DNA from 2 places in the Methylobacterium sp. P5_C11 genome. Region 2 is predicted to be linked to the other one. Evidence: riboswitches for the same ligand, from Rfam matches in the RefSeq annotation. Region 2 holds a riboswitch; the other holds the start of a gene.

Region 1 (4,206 bases), on a different contig from region 2:
CGAGATTTCCGTCGCGGGCTTCCCCAGCTTTCCAGGGCCGGTCGAAATGGTGGGCGACGCGCCGGCCGACGCCCTGCACCACCAGGCGCATGGCCTTGCCCTCGACCTCGGCGAAGCCCTTGATGCGCAGGACGCCGGCGATCTCGGCCGCCTTCTCGACGCGGGCCGCGAGGTCCCCGGCGGTGACCGCCGGACGGACCCGCAGCGCCACGGTCTCGAAGTCGTCGTGGTCGTGATCCTCGCCCTCGCCGTGATGGGAGGGGCGCGCGGCGAGGTCGTCCTCGGCGGCCGCGCCGAGGCCCAACAGCACCCGCGGATCGATGGCGCCGTTCTCGGTCTCGACGACCTTCACGGCCCGGGGCAGATGGCCCTCCACCTCGGCGCGGACCCGGGCGCGGGTCGCGGCGTCGATCAGGTCGGCCTTGTTGAGCACCACGAGGTCGGCACACAGGAGCTGGTCCTCGAACACCTCCTCCAGCGGGTTGTCGTGATCGACCGACTGGTCCGCGGCCCGCTGGGCGGCCAGCGCCTCGGGGTCCTCCGCGAAAGCGCCCGAGGCCACCGCGGGGCCATCGACCACCGCGACGACGCCGTCGACAGTCACCCGGGACCGGATCGCCGGCCACTGGAAGGCCTGGACCAGCGGCTTCGGCAGGGCGAGGCCGGAGGTCTCGATTAGGATGTGTTCCGGCGGGTCGGCGCGTCCCAGCAGGGTCTCCAGCGCCGGCACGAAATCGTCCGCCACCGTGCAGCAGATGCAGCCGTTCGGCAGCTCGACGATGGCGTCCTCGGTGCAGCCCTCGACCCCGCAGGCGGCCAGGAAGGACTTGTCGAAGCCGACGTCACCGAACTCGTTCACCAGGATGGCGAGGCGGCGTCCCTTGGCGTTCTCGACGACGTGGCGGACCAGGGTGGTCTTGCCGGCGCCGAGGAAGCCCGTGACGATGGTGCAGGGGATCTTGTTCACGAGGGTCATTCCGCGGCCTCCAGGGTGCCGGCGGGACGCGGGCGAGGGTGGGGAAAGGGCGGGATCCGGGCGATCACGCCCGTGCGGAAGGCGGCGGGACGCGCGCGCCAGGGCACGAGGCCGTCCGGCGTCTCCGCGTAGGCCGCGAGCCCGGCGAGGATCGTGTCGGCCGAGGTAGCGGGATCCATGTCGCCGTACACGTAGGTCCAGCGGTCCGCCGAGGCGACCGCCACGGTGCACGGCCGCTTGCAGACGGACAGGCACTCCACGGGCTCGACCCGCAGTCCCGGCACGGCGTCGCCCCGCGCTTTGAGCGCCTCCAGCAGGAGCGCCCCGGCGCGGGGGCCGTCCGGGTCATCGTCCAGCCGGCGGCAGGTGGTGCAGACGTACAGCACGGTCTCAGGCACGGGCCGTCCCCCGCGCCGTCTCCCGCGAAAGCGCCTGCCACGCCCAGCCGAGCCCCAACCCGATCAGGATCCAGAACACGAACCCGATGGCCAGGGACCGGGCGGCGAATTGCGCGGCCAGGGCGGCCGGGAGTTCGGACGCGGCCTCCGGCGCCTGAGGCGCGCCGACGACGTGCGGGGCGACGATCAGGACGAGACCGCCCAGGATCGCGATCAGCGTACGGCGGACGGCGATCAGGTAGAGGCCCATGCCCGTCGCCGCCGCGGTCATCAGCCACCAGGCCTGCCGCGCGGCGAGCGGGGCAGCCGCGCTGCCGGGCAGTTCCGGCGGCAGGCCGAGGCCCGGCGCCAAGGCGACGCTGGCGAAGCCCGCCACCGCGAAGGCGAGGCCGACCTGCGGGGTCGGCTCCCGGCCGCAGGCGAGCATCACCGCGCCGAGGAGCAGGGCGTAGCCGACGCCGCCGACGAGGGTCGCGAGCGCCGTGAAGGCCATCCGCGGCAGGCCCTGACCAGGTTGCCATTCCGGCGCCGCGTCGGGCGCAGCGTGGTCATGCCCGGCATGCGCCAGGACGATCGGCAGCGGCTTCGCGGCCTGATGCGACGGTTCCTGCTGCTCGTAGCGCTCGGCCGCCACGATCAGCGGCGACGTCAGCGTGAGTTCGAGGCCCGTCACGACGGCAGCCGCGAAGAAGCCGGCGGCCAGCGCCGCCGACAGAAGCCGGATGATCATCCCTGTGACGATGGCGTCAGTGACAGGGGAAGTTCTGGGTGTGCCGGAAGTCGTGCGCCGCGTTGTGGAACGCGATCGCCGGCGAGAAGCCGGCCATGAACAGGAGGCCGAGGCCCAGCATGGCCGCGAGCGCCACGGCGATCGGACGCTCCGACGAGCGGGTGCCGGCGGCGACGGGGGCGAGGGTCGAGGTGGTCATCGTCGAATGTCTCCAGCCGCCCCACCGGCGGCAATGCGGGATCCTGTCGTGACGGCAGGTCTCCTGGCTCGCGGCTCGGCGCGCCTGCCGCCTTCCCGGATCGCTCCGGTGGCGCTCGGCAGACGCTCGCCGCTCACAGTTGCGGGGGCAGCCACGGAGTCGAGGCTCGCACCTCTCACCGCATTCCCTTTTCACCCCGTCGCCGGGGCACCGTCACCGCGCCGTTGTAGACGCATGCCAGCCACGACACAACGGAGCGCCGACGGATCGGATCCGAATCCCGTGGGGCTCGCACAATCCGGGTTGGGCTTGACGCATGCGGCCCGATGCGGGCACCGCCCGCAGCGGACGTCCGGTCGGTCCGGCGCGGGCGCATCCCTTCAGCTCCGGAGACCCGATGGCCCTGGCAGACGATCCACGTCCGGCGCTCGTCGATCTCACAGCCGGCCGTCCTCCGCGGGCCGTGGCAGCCGCCGGGAGGGAATGGCTCGAGGTCGATCTCGGCGGCCGCTTCCCGGTGCATTCGGTCGCGCTGCGTCCGGCCGCGGGGGCCGGCCTCCCGGAGGTCGGCGACGTGGCCGTGGCGGTCTCGCAGGACGGCGTCAGCTGGTCCGAGGCGGACATGGCCGGATGGACCGTCGCGCCCGACGCCCTGGTGGCCGTGCTCGCCCCGGACGAGCGGGCCTGGGCGCGGATCGTGCGGATCGCGACGACGGAGCCGGCGCGCGTCGGCGGCGTCGAAATCCGGGCCGACGAGGCCGCCGTCGATCTCATCGCCCTGCGGGCGGTCCTCGGTCTCGACGTGACGCTCCTGAACGAGAAGCCGGGCGCCAACGTCTACGTGAGCTACGCCCTCGAGGCCTCTCCCGGCCGCACCGGTCGCGACCTTGTCGGCCTGTCGCTGTTCGAGAACGGCGCCTTCGGCAACTGCCTCGTCCAGTACATCGTCGCCGTGTCGATCGCGAAGGCGCTCAACCTGAAATACATCAAGGTCCCGAAGGTCGATCGCAGCAAGGTAATCTTCCTGACCGAGCGGCTGACCTGCGACGGCATCACGTTCATCCCGCCGACCGAGCCGCTGCCGACGGATGGCTACTTCCTCTCGGGCCTCTACTTCGATCCGACGCAGTTCGAGCGCGTGGTCGGGCCGCAGGGACCGATCGATTCCCGAGCGATCGTTCAGGGCGTGATCCGGCCCCTGTTCAACGGTCTGCCGCGGAGCGTCCCGAACAAGCCCGACGATCAGCTCCTGATCCACATCCGCTCGGGGGACATCTTCAGCACCTGGGTCGACCCGCACTACCCGCAGCCGCCCTTCGCGTTCTACCGGATGGTGATCGACCGCCTCCTGGCGGAAGGGCGGATCCAATCGGTGAAGCTCGTCTTCGAGAACCGACTGAATCCGGTGATCGCCGAGGTCGAAGCCTACGCGGAACGGCGTGGCTTGCCGGTGGAGATCCAGAGCGAATCGTTGATCGCCGACGTCACCGCCCTGGTGAACGGCCGCTACCTCGTCTTCGGCCTGGGTACGTTCGGACCGGCGATCTGCCACCTGTCGGACCATGTCGAGCAGGTGTTCTACTTCGCGTCGAACTGGCCGCAGGGCTTCCAGTCGATTCCCACCATCGGAAAGGTGATCGAGGTCCGGGACCTCGAGGGGCGCTACATGAAGGTCGGCGAATGGCAGAACAGCGACGCGCAGCGCCGGACCATGATCGACTACCCCGCGGAGGCGCTCGCCTTCGATGATGCCTGAGCCCTCACGCGCCGGTCGACCGCGGCCCGCAATCGTGGCGGACCCGTGGTCTCACGGCGCCTTCCTGAGCTGCTCCGCCGGCGTTCCGGCGGGGCGTGTCGCGCCGGTATCGCGGACCGTCAGGGCCTCGGTGTACATCCGTTCGAC
Region 2 (4,206 bases):
AACAGGTTCTCCGAGGCGAAGTCGAGCCGGAACAGGGCGAGGCTCGTCTCCAGCCCGGCGATCGAGCGGTTGCGCAGCCCGATCTCGTAGCCCGTGGACGGCACCAGGAACGGCGAGCGCGTGGTGTTGAACAGCGAACTCGTCGGATCGACGGTGGCGGTCACGCCGCGCACGTCGTTCGAGTGGAAGCCGCCGCCGTAATTCACGTAGAGTTCGGTATCGAACCACGGGCCGAGGGTCAGGCCCAGCTTCGGGTTGACGATGCCGTCTCGCGCGTTGCCGGAGTTGGCGGGTGTGTCCGAGACGACGCGCGCATAGTAGCCGTCCGCGCGGAAGCCGATCGCGGTGCGCAGCCAGTCGGTCCAGCGGACCCGGTTGTCGAAGTAGAAGGCCCCGCTTGTCTCCAGCACGCGATCGTCGAGCACGCCGGACCGGTACTGGCGGTTCGTGGTGTTGAACAATCCGACGCGGATCGAGTCGGTCCGGGTCTGAACGCCGATTTCGTTTTCCATCGGCCGCCCGAACAGGTCCCCCTGGAAGATATGCAACGCCTCGCCGCCGCCGATGATGCGCTGGTCGAGCTGGTGGAACTGGTCGCCGTTGACGGGATCGTTGAGGAAGTAGGTGAAGTCGTTGAACAGGTTGAGCTGCGAGCGGATCACGTAGGCCGAGGCCCTTGTCACGCCCGTGTCGTCCGTCGCGCTGAACTTGCCCGAGATCGAGAAGCGGGAAGTGTCGCCGCCGTCCGTGGGGTTGATCGTGCCGTAGCGGCTGATCAGCCCCTCGGTGACGGCCCGCTCCGGGATCTGGTTGGTCGCCGTCCAGCGCGCCGCGTAGGCCATGCCGGTGACCGAGAAGCCGTCGAGCGCCGTGCCCTGGCTGTAGCGGGCGACCCCGTTGATCTTGCGCAGCGCGTCCGGGACGACCCACGGCCCATCGTAGACCTGCGCCTCGCCAGCCAGGAGCAGGTTGCCCTCGCCCAGCGGCACAGTGGTGATCGACAGGGCGCGCTTGTAGCCGAAGCTGCCGATCGAGGTCAGGGCGACGTTCTTGGGTGTCGCGTCGAGGTAGTCGATCCGCACCGACCCCGCGGAGGCGAAGTCGCCGTCGCGCACGAAGTACGGCCCCTTGTGGAACTCCACCGCGCCGACGAGTTCGGGAATCAGGACGTTGATGTCGGCGTAGCCCTGGCCGTGGGCGTGGGTACGCATGTTGAGCGGCATGCCGTCCAGGGACAGGGCGATGTCGGTGCCGTGGTCGAGGTTGAAGCCGCGCAGGAAGAACTGGTTGGCCTTCCCCTCACCGGAATGCTGGGTGACGATCAGGCCCGGCACCGCTTCCAAAACTTCTCCGGGGCGGGTCACGGGGCGGCTGTTGACCTGCGGACCCGTGATGAGCCCGGAGCTGGCGGAGTCCACGGGCGTGCTGATCCCGCCGATGCCGGTCGTGCCTCCGACATAGCCTGCGCTCGCGGAGGGACCGATTTGCGGAGCCGCGGCCGCGGCGGGTTCGGCGGTCACCGAGATCTCGTCGAGTCGCGTCTCGGTGGGGTCCGGCCCGGTCCGGTCCAGGGCGGAGGCCGCGGATGTCAGGCTCGCCAGTGCGGCGAGGATGGGGAGCGCGGAGCGGCGGGCAAGACGGGTCACGGGATCTCGGGCGGCGGCAGTGGCACGTCACCGCGAACGAGGCCTCGGCGTCCGTGCTCGCGCGCGGGCGCCTCGACACCCGCCAGGACACCCCGCCCGGCGCGTTTCGCGTGTGACCACGGCTGACGGCAGGTCTCCTGGCTCGCGGGTCGCCGCCCTCGCACCGTCTTCCCGGGGTGACCCAGTGACGTGGTGGTGAAGGGCTCGCCGCTCACAGTTGCGGGGGCAGCCGCGGCTTCGGGGCGAGCCCTCACCGCGTTCCCTTTTGATCCCCGAAGGAAACCGTCACGCCTACCATCCGTCGGGCGGGCGGGCCACGTCAACACGCCGAAGCCAGGCGGCAGGCCCTGTGGCGCCCCCGGGGCGCGGCAGCGACAGTGCGGTCCCGGGACCTGTCGGCGGCCTTATGGAGCCCGCCTCGGCCCCGGGCCGGTCCCGAAGGCGCGGATGCCGCTGCCACATCCTCGCCGCGAACGTGCGGTCAAGCTTCGCCTTCGCACGGGCGGGGCCTCGCCCGATGCGGCCAGGTTGGGCGAGCACGGAGCGCACATGCATGCGGGGTAGCGAGAGGACGCGGATCGGTCCTGCACTGATCGTCCTGGCAACGGCCGGCGGCCTGGGGGCCTGCAACACCGCCTCGCCGGTTCTCACGACGGGCTCGATCCCCGACCGTAAAGCGCCGATGGTCGTCAGCGATGCCGAGCGCGATTGCCTCGGCCGCGCCATGTACTTCGAATCGAACCGCAGCGACAGCGACGGGCTCGTCGCGGTGGGCACGGTGGTGATGAACCGGTTGGAGAACGCGATCTTCCCGGGCGGCATCTGCGCGGTGGTCGGGCAGCCGGGGCAATTCGCGCCGGGCGTCCTCACCAAGCCGATGCAGGAGAAGGACCTGCTGAAGGTCGCCGACGCCGCCGACGCCGTCCTGGCCGGGGAGCGCCACCCGAAGGTCGGAAAGGCGATGTACTTCCACACCGCGGGCCGGCACTACCCCTACGACAACATGCACTACGTGGCCGTCGCCGGCGGCAACGCCTTCTACGAGAAACGCGACCGCCGCGCGGCCAAGCTGGACAAGCCGGCCGCACCTGCGGCGCCCGGCCTGCCCGCGATGGCCCTGACCTACGCGGCCGTGCCCGCTCCGGCGGCGCAGTAGAGCGGTCCACACCGACCCGGCCCGGGCGCGCGACCGGTGCGATCAGCGGGGGCCCGCGTCGTCCGCCCGGGTCTCGCGCAGGGCGCGGGCTTCCTGCCGGGCGACGGCCAGGACCCGCTGCCGGCTCCGCGGCTCCCGCAGGGCGCTCCACAGGCGGAGCAGCTCCAGGGTCGCGATCGGTTCGCGGTCCGGTGCGGCTTCCGGGCCGACCTCCGCGAAGAAGATCTCGACCGGATGCCCGAGCGCCTCGGCCAGTCGCCCCAGCAGAGCGTCGGCTCGGGCGGTCGGGCGCACGGGGAAGCCTGTTTGTGGGCGGGCGATCGAACCGGATCCTTACCTTTAAGTTGTATGCTCTGCATTCAACCAGGTTATTGCCCCGCCATGTCCGACGACGACGGTTTTGACCGCATGGTGGAGGCGACCATCGCGGCCCATCACCTCCTTGTTTCGAACGGCACGGCGACGATGCAACTCCTGTCTCGGCTGCTGCTCTTGGAGATCGGAACGGCGATCGCGGCGCGACGCGACGCGGATGCGGCCGCCAACGACAATCCGGGTGCGCCCGAGGATTAGCGTGTGCGCCGCCGGTGCGGGGACCGGCCTGGCCGGCCGGGCAGCGTCAGGCCGGCCGCGCCGGGACCGATCGAACGCATAAATATTCGCTTCGGACAATCGAATGGGACGGCAAATCTGTTGAACGGCCTGTCCACTGGAGCATGCGGCATTTACACGGATGGAACGTGGCTTAGCTTGTCGGTAGAAACTACCCACGAATCACGGATCCTCCGCCGATGATCGCGAAACGGGTAGCGCTCGCCGGTGCGCTCCTCCTGCTGAGCATCACGCCGTCGGCCGCTCAGCTGCGCCGTCCGATGACCTGTACGGAGGAGGGGTCGGTCGGTCTCGATCCCGACCCGCCGGAGGGGGCGAAACCGCAGCCCCACAAGGCCCGGACCTTCTCGCTGGTCACCAGCGGCGGCCTGCTGACCGTGATCTCGGCCGGGCGCTCCGACTATTACGAGTGCCAGACCGCATCGCCGCGGCTGAACGAACGCACGCCGCGCAACGCGATCAAATGCCAGAACGGCGTCTATTTCCTGCTGATCGACCTGAACAAGATGAACTTCGTCGAAGCGCAGCTCAACCCCGAAGAGCGCCATGAGGTCAGGGTCACCTACGGGAATTGCCGAACCCTGTAGTGGCGGCGCCGGACCGGTCGCCGCCGCGGCGGGCGCTAATCCATGTGGACCAGGAAGTAAGCGGCGGCGGCAATGGCCGCGAGGGTCAGGGCGATCAGCAGGGCTGTCTTCCCGGATGGCCCCTCCGGCGGATCTGGGGCATCGGTCATGCGGCTCCTCCGGGCCGTTGGACGGACGCGGGCGACCGTCCTGCTCGATGCGCGAC

Evidence for each region. A riboswitch is a leader RNA that binds a small molecule or an ion and turns the genes downstream of it on or off. The one in region 2 is predicted to bind cobalamin.
Region 1: it holds a riboswitch for cobalamin, as region 2 does, so the genes downstream of both, ACXJKQ_RS08245 (CbtB domain-containing protein) here and ACXJKQ_RS22170 (TonB-dependent receptor) in region 2, are expected to answer to the same signal.

The regions. Positions count from the first base shown of each region.
Region 1 covers NZ_JBFULS010000010.1:82,157-86,362, forward strand. The annotation lists gene cobW (cobalamin biosynthesis protein CobW) at 1-976, opposite strand, end outside; gene ACXJKQ_RS08235 (DUF1636 family protein) at 973-1,374, opposite strand; gene ACXJKQ_RS08240 (CbtA family protein) at 1,367-2,104, opposite strand; gene ACXJKQ_RS08245 (CbtB domain-containing protein) at 2,121-2,303, opposite strand; cobalamin riboswitch at 2,340-2,533, opposite strand; gene ACXJKQ_RS08250 (coagulation factor 5 8 type domain-containing protein) at 2,701-4,059, shown strand; gene ACXJKQ_RS08255 (S10 family peptidase) at 4,111-4,206, opposite strand, start outside.
Region 2 covers NZ_JBFULS010000053.1:15,860-20,065, reverse strand. The annotation lists gene ACXJKQ_RS22170 (TonB-dependent receptor) at 1-1,520, opposite strand, end outside; cobalamin riboswitch at 1,757-1,948, opposite strand; gene ACXJKQ_RS22165 (cell wall hydrolase) at 2,200-2,802, shown strand; gene ACXJKQ_RS22160 (hypothetical protein) at 2,845-3,096, opposite strand; gene ACXJKQ_RS22155 (hypothetical protein) at 3,184-3,375, shown strand; gene ACXJKQ_RS22150 (hypothetical protein) at 3,594-4,001, shown strand.